Regions from separate parts of the Paenibacillus suaedae genome, predicted to be linked through region 2. Evidence: predicted binding sites of a transcription regulator. Region 2 holds the regulator's gene; each other region holds the start of a gene.
The links. Region 2 encodes LexA, which represses DNA repair genes until DNA is damaged. Its sites were predicted from a motif close to CGAACATATGTTCG; they were not measured.
Positions count from the first base shown of each region.

Region 1: RQP50_RS04995 (DNA polymerase IV) is a predicted target of LexA. The motif match lies at 2,386-2,399, and genes of this name have one in related genera.
Region 3: recA (recombinase RecA) is a predicted target of LexA. The motif match lies at 2,497-2,510, and genes of this name have one in related genera.

Region 1 covers NZ_JAVYAA010000001.1:1,117,338-1,121,608, reverse strand. Annotated here, with positions in the region: gene RQP50_RS05005 (CHASE2 domain-containing protein) at 1-370, opposite strand, end outside; gene RQP50_RS05000 (ferredoxin) at 634-867, opposite strand; gene RQP50_RS04995 (DNA polymerase IV) at 983-2,290, opposite strand; gene cimA (citramalate synthase) at 2,580-4,193, shown strand.
Region 2 covers NZ_JAVYAA010000003.1:42,323-46,593, forward strand. Annotated here, with positions in the region: gene RQP50_RS13865 (LysE family translocator) at 1-40, shown strand, start outside; gene RQP50_RS13870 (DUF817 domain-containing protein) at 100-918, opposite strand; gene lexA (transcriptional repressor LexA) at 1,316-1,945, opposite strand; gene RQP50_RS13880 (LysM peptidoglycan-binding domain-containing protein) at 2,223-2,585, shown strand; gene RQP50_RS13885 (DUF896 domain-containing protein) at 2,765-2,980, shown strand; gene RQP50_RS13890 (hypothetical protein) at 3,045-3,575, shown strand; gene RQP50_RS13895 (HAD family hydrolase) at 3,632-4,271, shown strand, end outside.
Region 3 covers NZ_JAVYAA010000002.1:618,684-622,954, forward strand. Annotated here, with positions in the region: gene rny (ribonuclease Y) at 1-309, opposite strand, end outside; gene RQP50_RS10520 (regulatory protein RecX) at 613-1,293, opposite strand; gene recA (recombinase RecA) at 1,364-2,422, opposite strand; gene RQP50_RS10530 (competence/damage-inducible protein A) at 2,675-3,943, opposite strand; gene pgsA (CDP-diacylglycerol--glycerol-3-phosphate 3-phosphatidyltransferase) at 4,071-4,271, opposite strand, start outside.

The sequences.
Region 1 (4,271 bases), on a different contig from region 2:
AATAAATGGTTGGGTATGTATTCAATTGCTCAGATAAGGTTCGGTCGTCCCTCTCATTCTGGGAAGGATCTAGCATAAGTATATCGATGATGACCGCTCTAGCTCCAGCCTTCATCAGCTTCGCGCTTAATTCAGCATAATGGGATCGTGGCCATGGGAAAGAGCCCATCTGTGCCAAGGAAGGCTCGTCAATCGTAATCATCTTAATTCGATCATCTGGTTGGCGTTCTTCAATACTCTTCGTACGCAAGGCATCACGAAATGCCTGCTCTGCCATATGAAACACGCCGCCTGTCCCATTACTATACCCATATACCGTAACCATCGTCAGTATCATAACAACCAATGACGGGACGGCAAATTTTTTCATTTCGATATCACCTGCTTCATTTGAAGGCATGAACCCATATATTGAGAATTACAGTTTGATATACTCTGCTATATTTAATCTATCATATTGTATGAGCGTATACGATGATATGGGCAATTTCAAGTTGAATTTTGTCGAATTTTGCGAATTTTCGCTTTGACGCAGTAATTAGATGGGGTGAGCAGATATAATAAAATCCCCGCGGGAGGCGCGGGGATCGTGTAGGTATTCTCTCTCTATGTGAGTATACAGCTTGCAGTAGGTTAGTTAAATGGTGCGTCCGCAATCTTAATAGAATCTGTTGGGCAGCCATCTGCAGCATCTTGCAGATCGTCGAACAGATCGTCAGGGATAGCGGTTACCCCTTGGTTGTTATCACCTTCATAAATAACTTCTGCGATACCTTCATCGTCGTAGTCGTAAATGTCAGGTGCAGTAGCTCCACATGCGCCACAAGCGATGCATGTGTCTTTATCAACCCAAGTATATTTTGCCATTGGTTAGTTCCCTCCTGTAATGTTACAGATCTTCTTGGTTCCTCCGTTATCAATATAATACAAACAAGCTTGGAATTCAAACGATTTCCAACTTTTTTAAATGATTTGGAAATTATTATTCGTCCCCTGATTCATGCAGCGTATCCGTCTGGAGTGAAGTCCCTCGTACACGATGGTTGCGAAGCAATGAGGATGGATCATCCCCTATCATTCCTAACGTAACAATCGCATTCTCTCCATATTTATCTCGAATCCGATCCATCGTCTCTATCAATTGCTCCCGCTTCGGCTGCCGCTCGAAGTCGAACAGATCCAACTGAACGGCTGCCTCTTGCTTCGGTACTAGATTTTGACCTGTAATCCCCAGCAGTCGAATAGGGCTGCCTGAAGTCCAATGTCGTTCATAGAGCTTCCATGCTTCATCCAACAAGATGTCCGCATCATCTGTCGGCCCTTGAAGCGTGCTCGACCTCGTAATCGTCTTCATCTCCGGATTACGAATCGTAAGCTGCACCGTTTGCGCCATCAACTTCTGCTTCCTGATCCGACGAGCAACTTGATCAGCCAAGTTCAGCAGAACCCTTCTTACTTCTTCCTTCGATTCCACATCCCTAGGCAAAGTGGTCGTATGACCGATCGATTTGCTCTGTTCGCGTTCCGCCTTCACCTGCCCGTCGTCCAAACCATGTGCCGCCTGCTTCATCCAATGTCCCTGTATGCCAAATAAAGAAACAAGTCTCCCCTCATCAGCATGGGCAAGCTCTCCGATGGTTCGTATTCCTGCCCGTGACAGCTTATCTGCAGTCTTCCGCCCAATGCCGAACAACTCCCCGCATGGCCTGTGCCACAATTGCTGAGGTACATCTCGGATTCGAAGGATCGTTATGCCGTTTGGCTTCTTCATATCAGAGGCCATCTTCGCCAGCAGCTTATTAGGCGCGACACCTATAGAGCAGGGCAAATTTAATTCTTCCCGGATTCGCGTCTGAAGTTCGTTCGCGATATCGAGCGGTGTTCCGAATATTTTGGATCCAGTAATATCCATATAACACTCATCAATCGATACCACTTCCACCAGTGGGGTATAGCTGCGCGCAATGTCTATAAAGGCTCTCGAGTACTTCCGATATAAATAAAAATCTGGACGAATGACAATCAAGTGAGGACATAGCCGCATCGCCTGCTTCACATGCATTCCTGTTCGAATACCAAGCTTACGGGCTGCATAAGAACAAGTAACAATGATCCCCTTGCGCAATTCCATACTTCCTGCAACCGCTGTTGGCTTCCCCAGATACTTCTCCGGCTCCTCTGCGGCATGTACAGAGCAATAGAAAGCATTCATATCGAGATGCAGAATGACGCGACCCTTGGTCGGATAATATTGTTGTATGTTATCACGCGAGGTTTCGTTCTCGTTCATACACTGTCCTCCTTCCTAACATATTAATGATACCTCTCATCCATAATTTAATTGTAAAATTTATACATCTTCGTTAATCGATCAATTCATCTATTCGAACAATTGTTCTTCCTAATTCCTAAGCTTACCGATATCTCTGATCGGTTGCAAGCCTCTTTCAAGACTCCCGTTGGAAAAAAAACAGTGATTCATTTATGAAAATACGTCTATACAAGCAAAAAAGCAGTGCTATAATAGGGAAATAGTTATTTCCATATTCATCCTTGCAAAACTGAAGGAGGTTCCGAGAATGTCGAAAGTCATTTCTATTTTTGACACTACACTTCGCGACGGCACCCAAGGCGAAGGGATTAGCTTGTCTGCAGACGATAAGATCAAGATCGCGCGCAAACTTGATGCGCTTGGCGTCACATACATTGAAGGCGGCATTCCAGGCAGCAATGGCAAGGATATTGAATTTTTCAAACGAGTAGCGGCATATTCATGGAATGCGAAGCTAACCGCATTCGGCAGCACTCGCCGCAAAGACTCAATGGCCGAACAGGATTCGAACCTTAATCGGATAATCGAAGCGAACGTTCCTGCCGCAACGCTTGTCGGGAAGTCATGGGACTTCCACGTACACACTGCGCTGCAAACTACGCTGGATGAGAACCTAGCTATGATCTATGATTCCATCGCCTATCTGAAGCGAGCAGGGCTTGAAGTCATGTTGGATGCTGAGCACTTCTTCGACGGATACAAGAACAATACAGAATATGCGCTTGCTGTACTATGCAAGGCGCAAGAAGCCGGAGTTGATTGGGTCGTTATGTGCGATACGAATGGCGGAACGCTTCCTGGCGAGATCGGCAGTATTATTCGTGACGTATACAATCACGTCCATGTGAAACTCGGCATTCATACTCATAATGATTGTGAGCTTGCTGTCGCGAACACACTTGCTGCGGTAGAGGCGGGTGTTACCCAAGTGCAGGGCACCATTAACGGATATGGCGAGAGATGCGGCAATGCTAATTTGTGCTCGATCATCCCAACACTTCAATTGAAGATGGGCTATTCTTGTGTTAACGCAGAGCAACTACAATCGTTGACGCCTGCTGCACGCTATATCAGCGAAATTGCCAACGTCACGATGCCTGTGAATCAGCCTTATGTCGGCAATGCAGCCTTCGCCCACAAGGGTGGAATCCACGTGTCCGCGATTATGAAGGATGCCCGTACCTACGAGCATATCGTGCCTGAGCTGGTTGGCAACAAGCAGCGAATTCTCGTCTCAGAACTAGCAGGTCAGAGCAATGTACTATCCAAAGCACAACAATTGGGCTATGAGCTTGACCCTACGAAGCCTGAAACGAGGGCCATTATGGAGAAAATCAAGGAGCTTGAGCATCAGGGATATCAATTCGAAGGTGCTGACGCTTCGTTGGAGCTGTTGTTGCGCCAGGCTACAGGTCAAGCTGAAGATCCATTTACATTCGAATCTTTCAAAATACTAGTTGAAAAATCTTCATTACGCTCCGTTGTATCGGAAGCGATTGTGAAGCTGCAAATTGATGACGAGTCGATCTACATGGCTGCAGAAGGCAACGGTCCTGTGAACGCTCTCGACAGCGCATTGCGCAAAGCACTGAGCCGTCACTACCCTTCCATCGCCGACATGCACCTCACCGATTACAAGGTTAGGGTGCTCGATGAGAATAATACGACGGCTGCCAAGGTACGCGTGCTTATCGAATCAACAGACTCGCGCAATACATGGAGTACGGTTGGCGTCTCTAGCAACGTCATCGAAGCGAGCTGGGAAGCACTTATTGACAGTATTCGTTATGCACTCATCGGTCAAGAGAAAGTCGCTACATCGGCTGAACGCAAAGAACAAGTCGGACTCGTCAATCACTAATAAAATGCGATATATCCGGAATACGAAAACAGCCATAACCCCTTTAACGAAGAGGTTACGGCTGTTTTCATTTTTCGT
Region 2 (4,271 bases):
CTTATATGAGTTTATAGTAGCAATTCAAGGAATACCGTAACAAAACCTAGAGCTGTTAGGGCTCTAGGTTTTTTGCTTTTGTATTTAAAAGGTTGTGTTTTACTTCTGAAATGTCGACTCATTGAAGCGAGTATGACTATTTCTCTTGAAGTGTCCTCCTTTTACATGCTTCAGATGGGCGACGATCATGAAGGAAACGATGACAAGCAAAAACCATGAGCTGAATTTTCCCCACTTTACGAGATTCCAGCCGTTCGTCTGATGTGGATAATACCATGCGCCCAAGAAAGTCCCGATGTTTTCAGCCACCCATATAAAAAATCCGATTAAGACGAACGACAGAACAATCGGCATTCTTCGTGTCACGCCTAATACGGTATATTCCACGTAGGTTCTAAAGAAGATGACGAATAGCAAAATCATCAAAACCCAACGCAAATCGTAAATGAAGTGATGAGTCATGAAGTTGAAGTAAATCGCCGCACCTAGCGGAATCGTTAACCAAGCAGAAGGGTATCGATTTACCTTGACCTGCAGTCGTCGCCACGCTTGACATAAGTAACTTGCCACACTTGCGTACATAAATCCGCTATATAGAGGAACACCCAGTATTTTAGACCACCCGTCTTCCGGATAGCCCCATGATCCCATATGGATTTTAAATATTTCAAGTGCAAGACCGATGAAATGGAACATACAGATTACTTTACATTCATCCATTGTTTCTATCCCAAACCGGATCATTAGAACCTGCGCCAAGATACAAACAAGCAATAGGAAATCATAGCGATGCATGAATGGAATGTCAATGACCTTCGTGAGTGCCAACATCGCGAAAATATAAGCGGGGAACAAGCAGGACATTGCCTGGTGCCAGCCAAAACTGAGGAATGATTTTAGTTTGAAAAAGTTATTCATAGTTATCTCCTACCTTGTGTTCGTGAAAATGAATTTTGAACAGTTATACGAGGTGTATCATTAGGTATTATCCTATTCAAATACATGCTTTTAGTCAATAAAAAATTATTGTTATACAATAAATATTTATTGCTAAAGTTGATGTGTGTATATATTCGATGTGGTATAAATCTCTCGAACGATTAGGGTTCATAAGAGTGAACAGTGGTGAGGTTGTTTCGGTGAAGATAAGGAGAGAAAGTCGAATTTTATGAATAGAAAAGAGCGTTAATTTTAACTGCTTCTTTTCTAGTTGAGATTGTTCAGGTACTGTTCAGTAAATGATATGAAATAATGAGAAAGCAAAATGCCTCGCTCCCTTCATGAAAAGAAGAGAACGAGGCATCAATGTAATGTCTTAATGAAAATCACGGAACAAACCAATAACTTTGCCCAGAATCGTTACATGCTGTAAGCGAATCGGTTCATAGGTTGGATTCTCAGGCTGCAAGCGGATATGATCCTTCTCACGATAGAAAGTCTTAACCGTTGCTTCATCTTCTTCAGTCATGGCTACCACGATATCACCGTTGTTCGCTGTCTGCTGCTGACGTACGATGACAAAGTCGCCATTATGTATACCAGCTTCAATCATGCTATTACCCATGACCGACAACATGAATACATTCTCGTCATCTCCCACCATATGCATAGGAAGAGGGAAGTAATCTTCAATATTCTCTGTTGCGGTAATTGGCTCGCCTGCAGTTACTTTCCCAACGACCGGCACGCGTGCGAAGGAGCGAGAGAAGTCTGTTGAACGTTCAGATTGATCATGGCTAAGCAGTTCAATAGCACGAGGCTTCGTAGGGTCACGTCGAATGAATCCCTTCTTCTCGAGTCGATCAAGATGACCGTGAACAGTGGAACTGGATGCTAGACCAACGGCTTCGCCTATTTCACGAACAGAAGGCGGATAACCTTTAGCTCGAACTTCATCACGTATAAAATCAAGGATAGCTTGTTGACGACTTGATATTTTAGACAAGGGTATCAACTCCAATGAATACTCTTTTGACAAAATTATACCACAGAACCTCCGTTCGTACAAACATAAGTTCTAAAGATTCTGAAGAAAAAGATTGTGAGAAGTTCGAAAATTACGAGAGAGAAACAAGAGAAAGTTAAATGAGGCTAAATGCTTATTTTTCGATAATATAAAAAGGGGAACGAACGTTCTGAAAAAAATATTGACTCAAACGTGTGTTCGTGTTAGATTACATTATACAAGATAACAGAACAAGTGTTTGGGAGATGAGTCATTTATGATGTATACAACATATCGTTCAATCTATAAGGTGTCGACAACAGCTTCACAACCTATTCAGAAGAAGCGTTTGTTTCCTTTACGTGTTCGATTCATCATGAGCCTGATTGTATTGTTGTTCATTACTTGTGGAAGCATTGTTCAAGCGCTTGGCATGGATGATAGCCAAACGGAAATTGTAAATGGAGCTGCTGTGGAGCGCGTACTTGTTCAGCCAGGAGATACACTCTGGGGGATTGCATCCTCTTATAAGTCAGAACATACGGATACGCGTCAGTTTATATATGAAATCGTGGAGATGAATCAATTGAAAGGTGATATCTTACCGGCAGGAGAAGTATTGCTCGTTCCGATCCGATGAGTCGGGGTCATTGTCGAATTTACGGTTGAGAAGCTTTACATTCCTATACATAAGAGCAGACGGTTGGAGGCCCGAAGAGGCCTCTTTTTTGCGATATAAAAGCTTTCTTGCTGCTTGCTTGACAAGCTGTTACCTCCATGTCAAAGTAGAACATATGCTTACACACATGGAGGTTCCTGATGAATATCGACAAGCTTATTGCACGAATTAATGAATTGGCCCGCAAACATAAGACAGTGGGGCTGAGCGATGAGGAAATGGAAGAACGCGCGAAACTGCGCGAGGAATATTTGGTTCTATTCCGCAAGCAGGTACGCAATCAATTAGACACTATTCGCTATGTAGAAGATGAAGAAGGAACAGATAACTCTGGATCGAACGGGATCGTTCATTAAATGAACCTTCATCGATAACGATGGATTCACATTATTCGTTTACTATACAGGGGGTTGCGAATTCATGTCTCGCAGTTGGGAACGTAAAGTCCGTCAAAATAGTGAAAAGTTAAACAAACAGCGAATGAAGCAAGGCAAGCCGACGTTCGCTGCTGGCAAGCCTGCGCACGAAGAGTTTAAAGGACGCAGCTTCATTATGCCAATCGCTTTAATCGCCTTCGCCATTATGTATGGATTGTTGGGCGGTATCATTACGGACAATCAATATCCAACTCTATATTGGATCACAATCGTGTGTTACGTCGGATTGGGGATTATATTATTCCTGAGAAGACCATTTCTTCGTGTTGGAGCAGGTGAGGTATCTACGATTCGCTGGAATCGTCTCCGTACTCTGTCTGCAAAGGACATGAAGAAAATTGCGATCCAACCTGGTTATGTTGTTATTGAACACACGGGGAAAGGTGCGAATTGGATTTTCTCGCGAGTGCTGAATCGTTATGATACGAATGCAATGGGGGAACGTCTTCGTTCCTTCGCAAATCAACATAAGATTGAATTCGAAGATACATCGAAGAAAGACTCGAAAAAATAGAGAAATCCGATATAGAGGATTCGTTATCATTGTCGCTGTGATGGGAGAGATGAAACTTGGCTATTCGTGCTGTACTGTTCGACCTGGATGATACTTTGTTATGGGATGAGCGTTGTGTTGAGGAAGCTTTTGCTGCAACTTGTAAATACGCGCAAGATAAGACTGGGGTCAATGCAGAACAATTGGAAGCATTCGTTCGCCATGCTGCTCGTGAATTGTATGCCTCTTATGAGACTTATCCTTTCACACAGAATATTGGGATTAATCCCTTTGAAGCGCTGTGGGGGAGATTCGCAGAGGGAGAACATCCTGAATTTCGATTGTTGGAACAGCTTGCGCCGATGTATCGACAATCTGCATGGACACAAGGTCTTCAAGCCGCTGGTCAACCTAATGATGCATTAGGTGCCGAGCTGGCGGAGCGATTTATGAGTGAACGTCGTTCTCGCTCGTATGTGTACGATGAGACTTATGAGGTGCTGCGACAATTGATTGCGCAATATCCACTATTGTTGTTAACGAACGGATCGCCTGATTTGCAGCAGGAGAAGCTGAATGGAGAGCGTGAGCTTCTATCCTATTTCGATCATATCGTTATCTCTGGAGATCATCCACAAGGGAAGCCTGATCCAGAGCTGTTCAAGCACACGATGTCATTGCTCGGCATCGAACCGCATGAAGGGATCATGATTGGCG
Region 3 (4,271 bases), on a different contig from region 2:
CTTTTTATCCAACGACTCTTCTTTTTGCAATAAGCGTCTTTCGAGTCGTTGAACTTCGTTCCGTCGTTCGCGGATGTCCTTCTCCGCTTCATTGCGAAGCTTATGGATTTCGTCTTTTGCTTCAAGCACCGTTTCTTTCTTCAGTGCTTCAGCTTCCTTGCGTGCGCCATCCATAATTTGTTCCGCGGCGTGTTCAGCACTCGTTATCTTCGCTTCGGCAAGCGATTTGCGAATCAGGTATCCGATTCCAAACCCCAAGAACAATGCGGCCACAACGAGAACGATCGCGAGCCAAAGTTGAACGTTCATTGCCTCACCTCCCCGTTGGTTCCTCCAAGCACTGCTTGGGACAGGTTACATTTGTGGTTTTCAAGTTTCCCTATTCATCAATTAACTCAATGGACTGGCGCGAATACGCCAGCTTATGTGTATGCATTGCGCATACACGGGCGTCGCCTTGAGGCGACAATCGGAAATCAGTAAATTGGCGAAATGAATCATTAGAAATCAATCTCTGGAAGAGGAGATTGATCTCGTGAAAATAAAGATACATGTTCATTTTATTATTCAAGAAAAGATATTGTCAAGCAAATGACGTGAGTGGTCATTTTATTATTCCTCGATGTCGGGGGAAACTTCCTCTTCTTCACTGCGCTCATCTGCTGCAGTGTAAGCTGCGCGCCTAGCCATATCCATTGGATAGCCTCTACGTGCAAGGAATGCGGCGACCTTCTGCTTGCGCAGATGCAGCTCTCCCTTTGTCTGCCGCCATTTTTTGCGAGCTGCGGACAATGCACTGTTCCACTCTTCATCTGGGTCTATCGAATGAAGAGCTGTCTCAATATGCCGCTCTTGTACTCCCTTCTGCTTCAGCTCATGCTGAATCCATCGGCGCCCCTTCATATGTCGATTCAAGCGCTGATGCGCCCATTGCATCGCATATGATTTATCATCGACAAGCCACTCACGTTCCAGACGATCAAGCACCTCTTGCACAATCCCATCCTCATAGCCCTTCTGAGCTAGGTTACGGGCGAGTTCAATGCGAGTACGTGGTTTGCGTTGCAAATACTTGATCGCCTGCACGTAGGCCTTATTCCCTTCGTCTGCGCGCAATATCTCCGTGAGCGAGTCCAGAGACAACTCAGTACCTTTCAATAACCGAAACTTTACCATCACATCTTCATGCACTTCTAGCGGTTCCGCTCCATCGAAATGAATCTTATAACGGCCTGCCTGCCTCTCGATTCGCTCTACACGAGTAATCGTTACGATGCGTTCGCTATCCTTCAAACGACTCTCCTCCATACAAATACATAGAAGCACCTTCGCTTAACGCGAAGGTGCTTGAGCTAACAACAAATTATTCGTCGTCACCTAATTCCAATTCAAATGCATCATCGTCATCTTCACTGACACCCTTATCAGGGATTGTTGTAGTCAGATTGCTTGCTGCACGAATTTGATTTTCGATTGTAAGGGCAATCTCCGAATGTTCCTTCAAGAATTGCTTGGCATTCTCGCGGCCTTGACCCAGACGCTCACCTTCGAAGGAGTACCATGCACCGCTCTTCTGCACGATATCCATCTCTGTACCAATATCGACGATGCTTCCCTCACGAGAAATACCTTCACCATACATAATATCGATGTCCGCCTGTTTGAATGGAGGCGCAACCTTATTCTTAACGACCTTAATCCGAGTGCGGTTACCAATCATGTCCGTACCTTGCTTAATGGTCTCAACACGACGCACATCAAGACGAACGCTGGAATAGAACTTCAAGGCACGGCCACCAGGAGTCGTCTCAGGGTTACCGAACATAACGCCAACCTTCTCGCGAAGCTGGTTAATGAAGATCGCAATCGTCTTCGACTTGCTGATTGCACCAGACAATTTACGCAAAGCCTGCGACATTAGACGTGCTTGCAGGCCGACATGGGAATCACCCATCTCGCCTTCAATCTCCGCTTTCGGCACAAGTGCAGCAACAGAGTCAATAACGATAATGTCTACTGCACCACTTCGTACCAATGCTTCCGCGATTTCAAGCGCCTGCTCCCCTGTGTCCGGTTGGGATAACAGGAGCTCATCGATATTAACGCCAAGCTTGTTCGCATATGCTGGATCCAATGCGTGCTCCGCATCAATAAATGCAGCTTGTCCACCTGTCTTCTGTACTTCTGCGATCGCATGAAGTGCAACCGTTGTCTTACCGGAAGATTCCGGTCCATATACTTCAATAATACGACCTCTCGGCAAACCACCGATTCCTAGAGCTATATCTAATGCAAGCGATCCACTTGGCACAATCTCCACTTGCATGTGATTGGATTCGCCAAGTTTCATGATCGAACCTTTACCGAATTGTTTCTCAATTTGACGCAAAGCCATTTCTAACGCAGCGCGACGATCTGACACAAACTCACTTCCTTCACTGATTCGTTTGATATATACATCATAACGTGTTTTATTCAGTTTGCCAAGCATTTTTTCGAACATACATTCGTTTTTTACGAACGTTTATTACTTTTATTTACACATTATCCACATACCAACATCTGATGCGACAACAAAAAAAACCGCAACAAAGCGTGTATATACACTTCGTTACGGTTCTTCCGTATCTTATGATTCGATTGTATCCTCCACCACTACATTTGTCAACATTTGTTAATGGATATGTACAGTTCGATCCTGCAGCCTTCTCCACAATCGATACATAATAGCATATACAGTACGGCGGCGGATTCCTTCTCGATCTCCGTTCAAACGAAGCTCCTCCACTACGATTTCCCGGCCCTTCTCCGCAATCGCAATATAAACGAGGCCTACAGGCTTCCGCTCGGAGTGAGCTGGTCCTGCTACGCCTGTTATGGCAACCGTGAAATCCGTATCTGCAATATCACGCATCCCTTCAGCCATTGCCTTGGCTGTTGGCTCACTGACCGCACCAGGCGCATTTTCACCCTCGAGCAGTTCATGAGGCACGCCTAGAATGCGCTCTTTCATCTCATTCGAATAGGTTACCGCCCCGCCCGCAAATACTTGCGAGCTTCCCGGAACAGCTGTGATCATGTCCGCGAACATCCCGCCCGTACAGCTCTCTGCTGCGGCCAAGGTCAGGCCAAGCTGCGATAACTGCTCCACCAACACCTCTGGCAAAGATACATCCTTGGCAGCATATAAATGCATCCCCAATCGGTTGTGAATTTCCCGTTCAACCTGATCAAGCTTCACATCTGCCTCGTGCTGATCTGTCCCTTTGACGGCTAATCGAACGAGAACCTCGCCTTCCTTAGCATAGGTGGCAATCGTTGTGTCCGTCTGCTGTTCAATGAGATCTAGAAGAGCATTCTCAAGCCCAGATTCACCGATGCCTGCGAATTTCAGCATCCGTGTATATAATGAAGATTGATCAATGAGCTGCTGTCTCTTCAACCACGGAATCGCCTCATCATCGAGCATCGGCTTCATTTCACGAGGTGGTCCAGGAAGCAGTACATATGTAGTACCATCATGCCGCAGGGCATTTCCTACAGCAAGCCCAGTCGAGTTCTTCAGCACATCAGCGCCGTCTATCACATTCGCCTGACGCTTATTGCTTTCGACCATTTGTATGCCGCGCCCCGCAAACATCTCGGTCATCTTGGTCATTGCGGGCTCATCATAGGTCATCTTGCGGCCCAACATCTCCGCTAGCACATCCTTCGTCAGATCATCCATCGTCGGTCCTAGACCACCCGTGAAGATAAGCAGATCGGAACGCTTGCATGCCGTTTCAATACATTGTCGAATCCGCACAGCATTATCCCCAACAACCGTATGATAGAACACATCTACACCAACCACTGCCAGTCGCTGCGAAATATATTGCGCATTCGTATTGACGATTTGTCCCAGCAGCAGTTCTGTCCCAACTGCAATGATCTCTGCTTTCATGCCAACCACCATCCCTATAAGTCGTTATCAAGCATTTTACTAGTCTATACATGCGAATAGGTGCCCCTTCCTGCCCGGAGAGCCGGAACTATGGAAAAAGCACCTATTGACCTATCAGCTTCCGTTATCAATCCGAAAGGTGAAGCACATTTTTATTTTTTACAAAGTAGTCAATTCCCGAGTATACGGTAATTAACGCAGCGACCCAAGTCGCCAAGATGTCAAACCGGAAATGAACGAACGCAAATGGGAAATTGTTCAGCAGCATCGCTGCAATCGCCGTAATTTGGGTTGCTGTTTTCCATTTCCCCCACTTGCTTGCAGCAAC